DNA from 3 places in the Kluyvera sp. genome. Region 1 is predicted to be linked to each of the others. Evidence: predicted binding sites of a transcription regulator. Region 1 holds the regulator's gene; each other region holds the start of a gene.
The links. Region 1 encodes PurR, which represses purine synthesis genes. Its sites were predicted from a motif close to CANGCAAACGTTTGCNTG; they were not measured.

Region 1 (5,276 bases):
AATGTCACGAAAAATTCGTGAGCCTGCTATCCGACGTAGCACAGAGGAAGGGAAGAACCCCTTGCCGAAAGCCAATCCATGGTTTAACGGGAAGCTATCCTGCTCCCGCTTAATTAGTTCAATGTATATTAATTATGTGATGCCGATCCAGTATAGGACGCTAAGTGTATTGATTCAACTAAAAACTTAGCGCCCTAATCATTTCTTATGGGATTGATATGAGTGATGTTTAGGCGTGGGAACTCGCGTGCTCATTTTGACGTTCAGCACGACGTGCAGAGCGCTGCATGCGGTAGCCAATGCCGGCGAGAACCACGGTGACCAGCATCACGCTCGTGGTGGTCAGCAACGGCGTTGCAATCAGCGTTGAGACCGCCAGGCTTGCCAGGAAGCACAGCCCCAACTGCAACGTGTTCTGTAGCGCGGCTGCTCGGCCAGTTGCCTGTGGGAAGGGCTTCAGCGCCTGCGCAACGACAATGGGATAAATCGCCCCGTTGGCGGTTGCCATGATGCAGAAGGGGATCAACAGCGCGGTCAGGGAGACGCCTTCAGCAAGGCCGACGCCCCAGGTCCCGATAACGCTGAGCGCGAAGAGCACCAGCAGCCACGGCAACATTTGGCTACCCTGCCATTTTTGCAGCGCCGCGCGACAGCCATAGCCGCCAATCAGGAAAGCGATGGTTTGCGGTACATAGCTCAGACCAATCACCGTCGGGCTGTAGCCCATTTCATGCAGAATAAATGGCGAACCGGTCAGCCAGGCGAAAAAGCTGGCGGAGCAGGCGGCGTAAATCAGCACGTTGCCGCGGTAGTCCTTACTGCGCAGCAGACGTAAAAACGTGAGCTTCTCTTCACTGGCGACGTTTTTATTGTGGGCAGGCTTCAGACGCAGAGCGGGCAGCATCAATACCAGGGTAATGATAAACAGCGTTGCGAAGATGGCCTGCCAATCAAAGTGGGCCAGCAGCCAGCTGCCGAGTAGCGGTGCCAGCGCAGGTGACAGGCCGACCAGCGGCATAATGGTCGCAAAAATACGGTTGGTGCGCTGAGCGGGATAATAATCGGTAACCATGGCTTGCCAGGTCACCGCGGCGGCGCAAACGCCAACCGCCTGCACGAAGCGCAGCACCAGTAGGGTGGTACCATCGCGAACCCACAGCATGCCAAGGCAGCCGATGGCAAAAATGGTCAAACCGGCCAGCAGGATCGGTTTACGGCCATAGCGGTCAGACAGCGGCCCCCACAGTAGCTGCGCCACGGCGAAACCCGCGAGGAACAGACTCAGGCTCGCGCTGACGGCGGATGCCGGCGTTTGCAGGTCTTGCTGAATGGCGGCGAACGCCGGTAGGTACATATCGGTAGCCAGGAAGCCCAGCACGCTCAGTCCCGCGAGCCAGACTAAAAATCCTTTCCCAGGTTGCATAAATTGCCTTTTTTATCGTAGTTCACACTGTGCCGCTGAGTGTAGAGAGTGCATTCCCTGTTGTGAAACGCTAATATTTGAGGCATGGATTCAAATTTTTTGCAGGCAGAAAATGTGGTCTGAATATTCTCTGGAAGTGGTTGATGCGGTCGCGCGCAACGGTAGCTTTAGCGCCGCGGCGCAGGAGCTACACCGGGTGCCCTCTGCAGTAAGCTATACGGTGCGACAGCTTGAGGAATGGCTGGCGGTGCCGTTGTTTGAACGTCGCCATCGGGATGTTGAATTAACGCCTGCGGGAGCATGGTTTCTTAAAGAAGGGCGTTCTGTTATCAAAAAAATGCAGATCACCCGTCAACAGTGTCAGCAGATTGCCAACGGCTGGCGCGGCCAGCTGGCGATTGCCGTTGATAACATCGTGAAACCTCAGCGCACCCGTCAGCTGATTGTCGATTTTTATCGCCACTTCAGCGACGTCGAACTGATTGTCTATCAGGAAGTGTTTAACGGCGTCTGGGATGCGCTGGCGGATGGGCGCGTGGAGCTGGCGATTGGCGCGACGCAGGCCATCCCGGTTGGTGGCCGTTTTGCCTTTCGCGACATGGGCATGCTCAACTGGCACTGCGTGGTGGCCAGTACGCATCCGCTCGCGAAGATGGACGGGCCGCTGAGCGATGACGTGCTGCGCAACTGGCCGTCGCTGGTGCGGGAAGACACCTCACGGTCGCTACCCAAGCGAACGACCTGGCTGCTTGATAACCAGAAGAGGGTGGTGGTGCCGGACTGGTCGTCGTCGGAGACCTGTATTTCTGCCGGACTTTGTGCGGCGATGGTGCCGGGACATCTGGCGCAGCCGTGGCTGGAAAGCGGAGAGTGGGTTGCGCTGGAACTGGAGAATCCGTTCCCGGATGCAGCCTGTTGTCTGACCTGGCAACAGAGCGAAGCGTCGCCGGCATTAAGCTGGCTGCTGGAATATTTGGGGGATAGCGAGACGCTAAACGATGAGTGGCTGCGGACGCCCGTTCAGGACGCCCACAGTTAACCCTTAACGACGGTAATCGCGATACGGGCCGTCGGCCACGGAACGTCGCTCGATCAGGCGCGGATGCACCTCAATCGACTGCGACTCTTCGCGCTTGCTGACGATACGATCCATCAGCATATTGAAGGCCGTCTCACCAAGTGAGTCTTTCGGCTGATGAATGGTGGTCAGCGCCGGGGTAAAGAAACGTGAGTTACGCACGTTGTCATACCCGATCAGCGAAATATCCTGCGGCACGCGCAGCCCCATTTCATCGGCGGCGCAAAGCGCGCCCATGGCCATAATGTCGCCGCCACAAAAGATAGCGGTAGGGCGCGGGTGCTGGGAGAGAATCTGCTGCATAGCGCGATAGCCAGACTCCGGCTCGAAGTCACCCTGGACTATCCAGTTTGCCGGAACATTGATTTGCGCTTCTTCCATGGCCTTCATAAAGCCAGCCAGGCGTCCTGCGCCGGTGTTACGTTCCAGCGGGCCAGGAATGACGCCGATATCACGGTGGCCGCGTTCGATCAGATAACGACCCGCCATATAGCCGCCTTCGAAGGCGTTGTCGATGACCGAGTCGGTAAAGTCGGCTTTGGCTTCGCCCCAGTCCATCACCACCATTGGAATATGGCGATACTCTTCCAGCATTGAGAGCAGGGATTCCGGATATTCGGAACACATCACCAGCAGGCCATCAACGCGTTTTTGCGCCATCATTGACAAGTAGGCGCGTTGTTTCTCGAGATTGTTCCACGCGTTGCCAAGGATCAGGGTATAGCCCTTCTGGAAGCAGTTTTTCTCAACGGCCTCGATAATTTCAGCAAAGTAGGCCGCTTCGCTGCTGGTCGCCAGCAAACCAATCGATTTGGTGTGGTTGACCTTCAGGCTACGGGCAACGGCGCTTGGGGAGTAGTGCAGCTCTTTAATCGCTGCCCACACCGCTTCCCGCGTCTCTTCGGCGACAAAACGCGTCTTGTTAATTACATGTGATACGGTTGTAGTGGAAACGTTTGCGCGCTTCGCTACATCTTTAATTGTTGCCATTCCATCTCACTCCAGACCCTGGCCTGCCCCTGATAAACTCGAAACGAAAACGTTTGCCTTTATACACCCTGACGCAATTTTGTAGATTGCGGTTCGCCAGGAAAACGATACAGGACGACAGGAGGGGGTCAATGGCCGGTACGCTTATAAATAAGCGTCGAATTTTGACGTATCCGGACGCAAAGTGGAAGAGCAAAAACCAACATCCTGCTAAATCTGTGAAGATTTTTACGATTATCTGTGCAAAAATGAGTGAGCTCAGTTTTGCTGTGGTCATAAAAAGGAGAAAAATTGATGAGTACCGAACTTAAGATGTCACTCACCACGACCGTTATTGTGCTGGCGTTGATCGTCGCTGCTGGACTTACCGCTGTTCTGCATTGATTCTTCCATGAGGGGGCGTTCGCGCCCTCATGTCTGATTGTTAGCAAATTAGCAATAATCTTTTGCTGTTTTGTACACTTCTGCTTTTCTGTGATTAATGTCATGCTTTTGCCCTATATTGCCATGCCGCGTCTGTCGTGCGGCCAATCGGAGCTTTTGCATGAAAATCAATTTTCCCTTACTCGCGCTGGCCATTGGCGCTTTTGGCATAGGGACCACCGAATTCTCGCCGATGGGGTTACTGCCGGTCATCGCAAAGGGCGTTGACGTCTCGATCCCGGCTGCCGGTATGCTGATTAGCGCCTATGCGGTTGGCGTGATGGTCGGTGCGCCGCTGATGACGCTGCTGCTTTCTCATCGTGCCCGCCGCAACGCGCTGATCTTTCTGATGGCCATTTTTACCCTTGGCAACGTGCTGTCGGCCATCTCGCCGGACTACACCACCTTAATGCTGTCGCGCATTATTACCAGCCTGAACCACGGTGCGTTCTTTGGCCTGGGTTCAGTGGTAGCGGCAAGCGTGGTGCCGAAGCATAAGCAGGCCAGCGCCGTGGCGACGATGTTTATGGGCCTGACGATCGCCAATATTGGCGGCGTACCGGCGGCAACCTGGCTGGGTGAAACAATCGGCTGGCGTATGTCGTTCCTGGCGACTGCGGGACTGGGGATTATCGCTATTATCGGTCTGTGGTTGTCCTTGCCGAAGGGCGGGGCGGGTGAAAAACCTGATGTGAAACGTGAACTGTCGGTGCTGGTGCGCCCACAGGTGCTTTCCGCACTGCTGACCACCGTACTCGGCGCTGGCGCGATGTTTACGCTTTACACCTATATCTCACCAGTGTTGCGTACGATCACGGATGCGACGCCGGGCTTCATTACGCTGATGCTGGTGCTGATTGGCGTTGGGTTCTCCATCGGTAACTACCTCGGTGGCAAATTTGCTGACCGTTCAGTCAGCGGCACGCTGAAGGGGTTCCTGCTGCTGTTAATGGCTATCATGCTGGCCATACCGTTCCTTGCGCAAACGCAGGTCGGTGCCGCGTTCAGCATGGTGGTGTGGGGCGCGGCAACCTTCGCCGTGGTACCGCCGTTACAGATGCGTGTCATGCGTGTGGCGCACGAAGCGCCGGGGCTGTCATCGTCGGTCAATATTGGGGCGTTTAATCTGGGTAACGCGTTGGGTGCGGTGGCCGGTGGGGCGGTGATTTCCGGTGGTCTGGGCTACAGCTTTGTGCCGGTGATGGGGGCGATTGTCGCCGCGCTGGCCCTGCTGGTGGTGTTCATGAGCGGCCGTCGTCATGGTGAAGAGGCCTTCGCCAGCCAGTAAACAAAAAAACGCAGAAGGCGTTTCCCTCTGCGTTAATCAATCAAACCCGGCGAAGCTTTGCGACGCTGGGTTTT
Region 2 (5,276 bases), on a different contig from region 1:
ACGAAGCTTCGCTACGCGACCTGCAACAACGCTGCAAAGCCAGCGTGCAAATGGAACAGTTCCGCCCGAACCTGGTGGTGACCGGCGTTGAAGCCTGGGCTGAAGATTGCTGGAAAACCATCCGCATTGGCGACGTCGTTTTTGACGTGGTGAAACCGTGCAGCCGCTGTATTTTTACCACCATCAGTCCGGAAAAAGGGCAGAAGCACCCCGCCGGAGAGCCGCTAAATACCTTACAGTCGTTCCGTACCGATCCAGCCACCGGCGACGTCGACTTCGGGCAGAATTTAATTGCCCGCAACAGCGGCGTGGTGCGCGTGGGGGATGAAGTGGAAATCCTCACCACCGGGCCCGCAAAAGTCTATACCGCCGGGCAAACCGACGATGCCGTCGCGCCGCAGGCTCAGCAAAATGCGTTGGTGGATATCGAGTGGGAGGGAAAAACCTTCAGCGGGAATAATCAGCAAATTTTACTGGAGCAGCTTGAACAGCAGGGTATTCGCGTGCCCTACTCCTGCCGCGCGGGCCTGTGCGGCAGCTGCCGCGTGACGCTGGTCGAAGGGGAAGTGAATCCATTGAAGAAAAGCGCGGTAGGCACCGACGGCACCATTTTGAGCTGTAGCTGTGTTCCCAAAACGGCGCTAAAACTGAGCCGTTAAACCGCCTGCTCCAGGCTGTAGCCGTCCAGCCCCGGCTGCGGTTGCAGCCTGTCGTTCATAATTTTGATCGGGTCGCCGAGTTGCATCGTGCGCCCGGCCAGTACCAGCCCAGGCTGCGCCAGCAAACAGAGCGCAGCGTTTTCACCCGGTTCAACGACCAGCAGATTAACCTGACTGTCGTCATCGCTCAGCCAGACGCTGGCCGCATCGCCGGTCACCGGCGTCCAGCCATTATCATGGGCGCGGAAGTGCCAGCTTTTCGGCATTTGGGGTTTCAGGAAACGAATCGCTACCAGGGCGTTAAGAATCAACTCGGCGCGATGTTCTTTAGACAACAGCAGATCGCGACATTTTTCTTCAAAAGAGAAATAGAGTGCGGCGTCATCGACGCAAAATCCGGTGGGTTCAAAAGCATCGGGAGTTAACATGCGGCGAGCAAAACGCGAGCGAAACAACATGCCGTTGGCTAAATCGAGCATCATGCGATCGTGCTCTTCATCATAATACCAGCGCCAGTTATCATCAGGTTTAATTCGCATTTTTCTCCCCCATCATTTTTGCATCCCGTGCAGCGTTTGTTCTTCCATTGCGTTAATTGTCGCCCTAAATAATAAAAGACCAATATGTCTAAATAAGCAACAATAAGGAAATATAAAGCAACCAGGGCTGGAAATAAAGCCCTGGATCACATTACTGGGAAAAAGACTAGATGTGGGTGACGATTTCTTTAATCAGCGGTGGGCCTTTAAAAATAAAGCCGGAATAAATCTGCACCAGTGACGCGCCAGCCGCCATCTTCTCGCGGGCCGCTATCACCGAGTCGATACCGCCAACACCAATAATAGGCAACTGACCTTTTAATTCGGCGGACAGCATACGAATAATTTCGGTGCTTTTTAATTGTAATGGACGACCGCTTAAACCACCGGTTTCATCACAATGTTTCATCCCCTGAACCAGAGAACGATCCAATGTGGTATTGGTGGCAATTACCCCATCAATATTATGGCGAACTAAACTGTCGGCCACCTGGATCAACTCTTCATGAGAAAGATCCGGCGCGATCTTCACCGCCACAGGAACATATTTATGATGTTTTTCCTGCAACTCAGATTGTTTATTTTTAATACCGGAAAGCAGATCGTCGAGCGCTTCACCATATTGCAGCGTGCGCAGGCCTGGGGTATTTGGCGATGAAATGTTAATCGCAATATAACCCGCGTAGGCATAGATTTTTTCCATACAAATCAGATAGTCATCTTTGCCGTGCTCAACAGGGGTATCTTTATTCTTACCGATATTAATACCCAGAATACCGTCGAAATGCGCTTTTTTAACGTTTTCTACCAGGTTATCTACGCCGTGGTTATTGAAGCCCATACGGTTAATCAGCCCTTCGGCGTCAACGAGGCGGAACAGACGCGGCTTATCGTTACCCGGCTGCGGACGCGGCGTCACGGTGCCGATCTCGATCGAACCAAATCCCATAGCGCCTAAGGCATCAATACATTCACCATCTTTATCCAGACCTGCCGCCAAACCCAGAGGGTTTTTGAACGTCAGCCCCATGCAGGTAACCGGCTTTTCCGGCACTTTCTGACGCACAAGCGCTTCCAGCGGCGTACCGGTGACTCGGCGTAATTGTTGAAACGTTAATTCATGAGCGCGCTCTGGATCGAGCTGAAAAAGTGCTTTACGAACGAAGGGATAGTACATGAACTCTCCTGGATTCCCGGTGTGCAAACCGGGGGCGTATTATGTGCGATCTCGCACAGAAAGGGAATTGACCTGCGGCAAAAAAAGCGCAATCGTTTTCCTTCTCTCCTTTATATATCTTCCCCGCCATATGCATTTTCCGGTAATCCTACGTCGGAAAAAGTATTTCGCGCACCTGACGACCTTTGAGACACTGAGGCAAATGTTATCAATTTTAAATTAATGTGTATTTTTAGTTATAAGGAGTGAACATGCGCGTCATTACTTTAGCCGGCAGCCCGCGTTTCCCCTCTCGTTCCAGCGCTCTGCTGGAGTATGCTCGTGAGAAACTTTCCGCGGCGGATGTGGAAGTGTTCCATTGGCATTTGCAGAATTTTGCGCCGGAGGATCTTTTCCACGCACGTTTCGACAGTCCAGCACTGCAAACGCTGACCGAACAACTGGTTCATGCCGATGGTTTAATCATCGCCACGCCGGTGTATAAGGCCTCTTTCGCCGGTGCGTTAAAAGCGCTGCTCGATTTACTGCCGGAGCGTGCGCTGGAAGGAAAAGTGGTTTTACCCCTGGCGACCGGCGGCACCGTCGCCCATATGTTGGCGGTCGATTATGCCCTTAAGCCGGTTCTCAATGCGCTGAAAGCACAGGAGATTTTGCAGGGTGTGTTTGCCGATGACAGCCAGGTCACTGATTATCAACATAAGCCGCAGTTCAGCCCAAATCTGCACACGCGTCTGGACAGCGCGCTGGAGACCTTCTGGCAGGCATTACACCGGCGAGACATCCAGGTTCCCACGTTAAGCGCAGCACGACAGACCGCGCATGTTTGATAAAAAAAACGCCGCAGGGAAAATCCCGCGGCGTTTTTGTTTACATCAAGTTAGCCCGCAACGGCGGGGAAACCACATATGCCCCGGAGTCGGCATAAACGCCTCGTCCGGGTGACGATCAGGCTAATGCTTTAGCAATCTTCTCGTACAGATCTCCGGAGAGATTCTCCAGCCCCTTCAACTGCTCCAGCGCAGAACGCATCAGCGCCTGACGTTTTGCATCATAGCGTTTCAGGCGGATCAGCGGCTCAATCAGACGCGAGGCCACTTGCGGGTTTTTGCTGTTCAGTTCGGTCAACATTTCAACCAGGAACTGGTAACCGCTGCCGTCTTCCGCATGGAACGCCGCCGGGTTGCTGCCGGCAAAGGCACCAATGAGAGAGCGAATGCGGTTCGGGTTATTCATGCTGAATGAGCGATGGTTCAACAGCTTACGCACTGTCGCCAGCACGTCATCTGCCGGGCTGGTCGCTTGCAGAATCAGCCATTTATCCATCACCAGACCATCATGATGCCACTTGTCGTCGTACTCCTGCATCAGCGCATCACGGCACGGTAGCTCCGCCCCGACTGCTGCAGACAGTGCGGCCAGCGCATCGGTCATGTTGTCGGCGTTATGGTATTGTTCGCTCACCAGCTTGTTACCCAGCTCGCGATCGCCAAACGCCAGATAGCGCAGGCAGGTATTGCGCAGCGCGCGCTTGCCGATGTCCGCATGCTCAACGCGATAGCTGTCGAGTTTATTGGCGTTGTACACCGCCAGACACTCGTCCGCCAGCTCGGTCGCCAGCGTGCGGGTCAGCGCTTCGCGCACTGCGGCAATGGCGATCGGATCAATGATCTCAAACAGTTCAGCAATTTCGCTGGCGGATGGCAGAGTCAGAATTTCCGCGGCCAGCGCCGGATCAATCTTCTCATCCAGCAGAATAGCGCGGAACGCGTCGGCCACGTGAATCGGCAGCGACAGCGGTTGACCCTGCTGATGACGAGCCACGTTCAGCTTAATGTAGGTTGCCAGCAGGCTTTGCGCGGCGTCCCAACGAGAGAAATCATTACGCGCATGGCGCATCAGGAAGGTGAGTTGCTGATCGCTCCATTTATATTCCAGCTTCACCGGCGCGGAGAATTCACGCAGCAGCGACGGCACCGGCTGGAAGTAAACGTTATCGAACACAAACGTCTGCTCGGCCTGGGTCACGTTTAGCACGTGGTGTACCGGATGGCCATCTTTCTGCAGTGGGATCACTTTACCTTCGTTATCGTACAGTTCGATATCGAACGGAATGTGCAGCGGGTATTTCTCCTCCTGCTCGGCCGTGGCTGGCGTACGCTGGCGGATGGTTAAGGTGTACTGCTCGGTTTCCGGATTGTAGTCGTCGTGCACGCTGACAATCGGCGTCCCGGCCTGGCTATACCAGCGGCGGAAATGAGAGAGGTCGATGTTGGAAGCATCTTCCATCGCCTGGACGAAGTCGTCACAGGTGGCGGCGCTGCCATCGTGGCGCTCAAAGTACAGCTGCATCCCTTTCTGGAAGTTCTCTTCGCCCAGCAGCGTGTGCAGCATACGAATGACTTCCGCCCCTTTCTCATACACCGTCAGGGTATAAAAGTTATTCATTTCAATAACTTTGTCCGGACGGATTGGGTGCGCCATCGGACTCGCGTCTTCAGCAAACTGCAAGCCGCGCATGGTGCGCACATTGCTGATGCGGTTAACCGCGCGAGAACCCAGGTCGGAGCTGAATTCCTGATCGCGGAACACGGTCAGGCCTTCTTTCAGGCTTAACTGGAACCAGTCGCGGCAGGTCACGCGGTTGCCGGTCCAGTTATGGAAATATTCATGACCAATGACGCGTTCAATATCGAGATAATCTTTATCCGTCGCGGTATCGGTACGCGCCAGCACATATTTGGAGTTAAAGACGTTCAGCCCTTTATTCTCCATCGCCCCCATATTAAAGAAGTCGACGGCAACGATCATATAGATGTCGAGGTCATATTCGAGGCCAAAGCGCTCTTCATCCCACTTCATGGAATTTTTCAGCGAGGTCATTGCCCACGGCGCGCGGTCGAG
Region 3 (5,276 bases), on a different contig from region 1:
TACCGGCGATATCGTCCACGTTTATCACCTGCGGTGACGCGGGGCCGGAGATCAGCAGTTCCTGAATATCGCTGTAAATCGGGTCAGTGAAAGCCACCTGCTGCTGGCGCGTTGCGGTGATCGTAAGATTGGCAGCGGCAATATCGCCTTTACCTTCGTTCAGGGCAGTAAAGAGATTATCGCGGGTTACCGGAACGAAGATAATTCGCACCTTGAGGTGGCGTTGCTTGAGCTTTTTCTCTTTGGCGAGCTGGGCATTCAGGCTGCGTTCAAATTCGGCGAAGATATCGTGGGTGGCCCCGCGCTGCTGGCCTTTATCGATAAAAAAGAAGGTTTTGCTGTAGGTGGTCAATACGCGAATGACCCGGCGGTCGAGCATGCCAGGCAGGTCGCCCTTCCAGGGCTGCATGATGCTCTCGATATTGACCTCAAGCGCGTCGGGTGAGTCCTCTGGTTGTACGGCGGCAAAAGCGGGGCCGGTCAACAGCAAGGCGCCCAGGCAGGCGGTGAGAAAACGGCGAAAAGGGATGGCGTTCATGGTGCGGCACTCCGCAGGGCGCATCCCTTTATTTTAGTCGAGCGACGCTAAAACACCCTGCAGGAGCAGGGCTTTTTCATGCGCTCAGCCGCCGCGATATTCAGGCAATAAAAAACCCCGACGCGTCGGGGTTTTTCTCAATCAGTACATGGCAACCGGCCATTCCGGCGGCGCCTGGCTCATCACTTCAACCATCACATCTTTGATGTTGTTGAAAATGGTGGCGATGTCCACCATCGTGATGCCCAGTAACCCGGTCGCAAACCAGCACGCCGCTGCGACACCCAGCATACCGCTGATGACCGCGAGACCGGCGTAGTCGGATTTACGAAATTGAATTTTCAGGGTACTGGCGAGAAACATCAGTACCGCGCTGGTTAACGGCCAGCGTAACAGTGCGACGCCTGCGGTAATGGAAACCATGAGATTTCATCCTCAGAGATAAACAACAAGTTGCCCTGACAGCACTTATTGATTGAGGCGCGAGGCGCTCAGGCTATCTGAAGGCATTCACAAATTGAATGAAACAGTGTTTTTGTTTCATCTCGATGTGTGAACTATATCACGTTTGTTGTTTTATTCACCAGAGGTAAGCGCAGGATTTTTGTCAACGCCGCGGCTCAGTACAGGCCGCGGCGAAGCAATGTTACGCGGAGATCTGATGGCGATAGTCCGTCGGCGTGCGGTCAAACTCGCGGCGGAACACGCGAGAGAAGGTCTGCTGAGAGACATAACCCAGATCCATCGCGATATCGAAGATGGGACGCTGGGTGGTGCGCAGCGCTTCCGCCGCCAGTAACAGGCGCCGCTGGCGAATATACTCGCCCAGCGTCTGGTGCATCACGGTGCGGAACATTCTTTGCAGATACCACTTCGAGTAGCCGGATTTTCTGGCCACGATGTCGATATTAAGCGGTTGATCGATATGTTCATCTATCCATTCAGTAAGAGTATGAATAATTTCCCGATGGGACATAAGGCTCTCCCCGTTGTCTATTTTCGCGTCGATTTCTTGTCTGGCGGCGAGTATAATTCCTCAAGTTAACTTGAGGTAAAGCGTATTATGGAAAAAAAATCGACCCGCATAAAATCGCTGCTAACGCCCGGTGAGGTAGCGAAACGAACGGGGGTTGCGGTCTCTGCGCTGCATTTTTATGAGAGTAAAGGGCTGATTCACAGCACGCGCAACAGCGGTAACCAGCGGCGCTATAAGCGTGATGTGCTGCGTTACGTGGCGATCATTAAAATTGCCCAGCGTCTTGGTATTCCGCTGGCGACGATCGGCGATTCCTTTAGCGTGCTGCCGGAAAACCACACGCTGGGGCCGCGCGACTGGAAGCACCTCACGACTCAATGGCGGGAAGAGCTGGATAAGCGCATTCACGCCATGGAGGCGCTGCGCGACCAGCTCGACGGCTGTATTGGCTGCGGCTGCATGTCGTTGCGCGACTGTCCGCTGCGTAACCCGGGCGATAAGCTGGGTGAAGAGGGCACCGGCGCGCGTCTGCTGGAAGACGAATAATCCTCCGCGATCCTCTCCCCGGGATTGCGACATTTTTGCCATAGAATTGTTGCTGGATTGCGCATAAACGATAACGTTTGCGCATGGGTTGGTGAATTCTTCATCGGTAATCGTTAATTTTCATAAACCAGGGCAAACTTCTGTTGAAAAAGGGGACATAAAAGCCAGATAATCGTTTGCCTCGGATTTTCGGACGCTTCCTATGCTGAAAATCCGCAGACCAACCTCATCACGCACCCGCGCAGATGAGGTATTCCGATTCTCGTTTTGTCTGCGCGGAGTTAATCGTTTGCTTTTTTGTGGCTCCCCTTTGCCGCAATGTAGCACATGGAGATGACGCTTAGCTGGCAGTGGATGTTCCACCACGCAGACGAACGAATGATAAAAACTCTCAGGGGATGTTTTCTATGTCTACGCCTTCAGCGCGTACCGGCGGTTCATTGGACGCCTGGTTTAAAATTTCTGCTCGTGGTAGCTCCGTTCGTCAGGAGATTGTCGCCGGTTTGACCACCTTCCTGGCGATGGTGTACTCGGTGATCGTGGTACCGGGCATGCTGGGTAAAGCCGGTTTCCCGCCGGCCGCCGTGTTCGTGGCGACCTGTCTGGTGGCCGGTGTGGGTTCTATCGTGATGGGGTTGTGGGCGAACCTGCCTTTAGCCATTGGCTGCGCCATCTCGCTGACTGCTTTTACCGCCTTCAGCCTGGTGCTGGGCCAGCACATCAGCGTGCCGGTTGCTCTGGGCGCGGTGTTCCTGATGGGCGTGCTCTTCACCATCATCTCCGCTTCCGGTATTCGTAGCTGGATCTTGCGCAATTTGCCGCAGGGTATTGCGCACGGCACCGGCATCGGTATCGGTCTGTTCCTGCTGCTGATTGCCGCCAACGGCGTCGGCATGGTGGTGAAAAACCCGCTGGACGGTCTGCCGGTCGCGCTGGGTCAGTTCGACAGCTTCCCGGTGGTGATGACGCTGGTGGGTCTGGCGATGATCATCGGCCTTGAAAAACTGAAGGTCCCGGGCGGTATTCTGCTGACCATCATTGGCGTGTCTATCGTCGGCCTAATTTTCGACCCGAACGTGCACTTCTCTGGCGTATTCGCCATGCCGTCGCTGAGCGATGACAATGGCAACTCGCTGATCGGCAGCCTGGATATCATGGGCGCACTGAACCCAATTGTTCTGCCGAGCGTGCTGGCGCTGGTGATGACCGCCGTCTTCGATGCGACCGGTACTATCCGCGCGGTTGCGGGTCAGGCGAACCTGCTGGATAAAGATGGGCAGATCATTAACGGCGGTAAAGCGCTGACGACTGACTCCCTGAGCAGCGTGTTCTCTGCCGTAGTGGGCGCCGCGCCGGCAGCGGTGTACATCGAGTCCGCAGCGGGTACGGCGGCAGGCGGTAAAACCGGTTTAACGGCGATCACCGTTGGCGTGCTGTTCCTGCTGATCCTGTTCCTGTCTCCGCTTTCTTACCTGGTGCCTGGCTATGCTACCGCACCGGCGCTGATGTACGTGGGTCTGCTGATGCTGAGCAACGTGGCGCGTATCGACTTCAACGATTTCGTTGACGCGATGTCCGGCCTGATTACCGCCGTGATGATCGTGCTGACCTGTAACATCGTTACCGGCATTATGATCGGCTTCGCGACGCTGGTTGTGGGCCGTGTGGTTTCGGGCGAATGGCGCAAGCTGAACATCGGCACCGTCATTATCGCGGTTGCGCTGGTGGTCTTCTATGCGGGCGGCTGGGCTATCTAAGCCTGACGTTTTGCCGATAAGAAAACCCGCCAGATGGCGGGTTTTCTGTTTATTGCCCTGCAGTGCGACGGGTTCGGACTTTTTTTCCATTTTCAGCCACGTCTCGTTTCCTTTTGCGTTACTCTGGTACGCGTATGATAAGAAGCACGACGCTTCATGTTTTGAATAATAAGACAACGCTGTAAACAGGGAACGCATGGAAATATTCTTTACCATACTCATCATGACCCTCGTGGTTTCGCTGTCCGGGGTGGTTACACGCGTACTGCCCTTCCAGGTTCCACTACCTTTAATGCAAATCGCCATCGGTGCGCTGCTGGCCTGGCCTACCTTCGGTTTGCACGTTGAATTTGACCCTGAACTCTTCCTCGTGCTGTTCATCCCGCCGCTGCTGTTTGCCGACGGCTGGAAGACGCCGACTCGCGAGTTTATCGAGCACGGCAGGGAGATCCTTGGCCTGGCGCTGGCGTTAGTGCTGGTGACGGTGGTCGGGATTGGCTTCCTGATCTACTGGATTGTTCCCGGCATTCCGCTGATCCCCGCTTTTGCGCTGGCGGCGGTATTGTCGCCAACCGATGCCGTGGCGCTTTCAGGCATTGTGGGGGAAGGGCGCATCCCGAAAAAAATCATGGGCATTTTGCAGGGCGAGGCGCTGATGAACGACGCCTCCGGCCTGGTGTCGTTGAAGTTTGCCGTGGCTGTCGCGATGGGCACAATGGTGTTTACCGTTGGCGGTGCGACGGTAGAGTTCCTGAAGGTGGCAATTGGCGGCATCCTTGCGGGCTTCGTGGTGAGCTGGCTGTACGGTCGCTCAATGCGTTTCCTCAGCCGCTGGGGCGGCGATGAACCGGCTACGCAGATCGTCCTGCTGTTCCTGCTGCCGTTTGCCTCTTACCTGATTGCTGAACATATCGGCGTTTCCGGTATCCTGGCGGCGGTGGCGGCGGGGATGACCATTACGCGTTCCGGCGTGATGCGCACCGCGCCGTTGGCCATGCGCCTGCGCGCCAATAGCACCTGGGCGATGCTCGAGTTTGTGTTCAACGGCATGGTCTTCTTGCTGTTGGGCCTGCAATTGCCCGCGATTCTTGAGACGTCGTTGGTGGCGGCGGAGGCCGACCCGAACGTCGAAACCTGGATGCTGTTTACCGATATCATCCTGATTTACGCGGCGCTGATGCTGGTACGCTTCGGCTGGCTATGGACGATGCGCAAGCTCAGCCAGCGCTTCCTGAAAAAGAAACCAATGGAATTTGGCTCCTGGACGACCCGCGAGCTCTTGATTTCCTCGGTGGCGGGGGTGCGCGGTGCGATAACGCTCGCCGGTGTGCTGTCTATTCCGCTGCTGCTGCCGACGGGCGAAGCCTTCCCGGCGCGTTATGAGCTGGTGTTCCTCGCCGCAGGGGTGATTCTGTTCTCGCTATTTGTGGGCGTGGTGGCGTTGCCGATTTTACTGCGT

Region 2: pyrD (quinone-dependent dihydroorotate dehydrogenase) is a predicted target of PurR. The motif match lies at 2,461-2,478, and genes of this name have one in related genera.
Region 3: ACW14G_RS06190 (NCS2 family permease) is a predicted target of PurR. The motif match lies at 2,226-2,243, and genes of this name have one in related genera.

Annotation. Positions count from the first base shown of each region.
Region 1 is NZ_CBDKZX010000055.1:4,534-9,809, forward strand. It holds gene punC (purine nucleoside transporter PunC) at 230-1,423, opposite strand; gene punR (DNA-binding transcriptional activator PunR) at 1,536-2,462, shown strand; gene purR (HTH-type transcriptional repressor PurR) at 2,466-3,491, opposite strand; gene cydH (cytochrome bd-I oxidase subunit CydH) at 3,786-3,875, shown strand; gene ACW14G_RS16495 (MFS transporter) at 4,036-5,202, shown strand.
Region 2 is NZ_CBDKZX010000003.1:126,971-132,246, forward strand. It holds gene ACW14G_RS02310 (YcbX family protein) at 1-659, shown strand, start outside; gene zapC (cell division protein ZapC) at 656-1,198, opposite strand; gene pyrD (quinone-dependent dihydroorotate dehydrogenase) at 1,365-2,375, opposite strand; gene ssuE (NADPH-dependent FMN reductase) at 2,627-3,202, shown strand; gene pepN (aminopeptidase N) at 3,321-5,276, opposite strand, start outside.
Region 3 is NZ_CBDKZX010000009.1:65,283-70,558, forward strand. It holds gene ACW14G_RS06170 (transglycosylase SLT domain-containing protein) at 1-538, opposite strand, end outside; gene ACW14G_RS06175 (YjcB family protein) at 680-961, opposite strand; gene soxS (superoxide response transcriptional regulator SoxS) at 1,185-1,514, opposite strand; gene soxR (redox-sensitive transcriptional activator SoxR) at 1,602-2,060, shown strand; gene ACW14G_RS06190 (NCS2 family permease) at 2,468-3,817, shown strand; gene ACW14G_RS06195 (Na+/H+ antiporter) at 4,014-5,276, shown strand, end outside.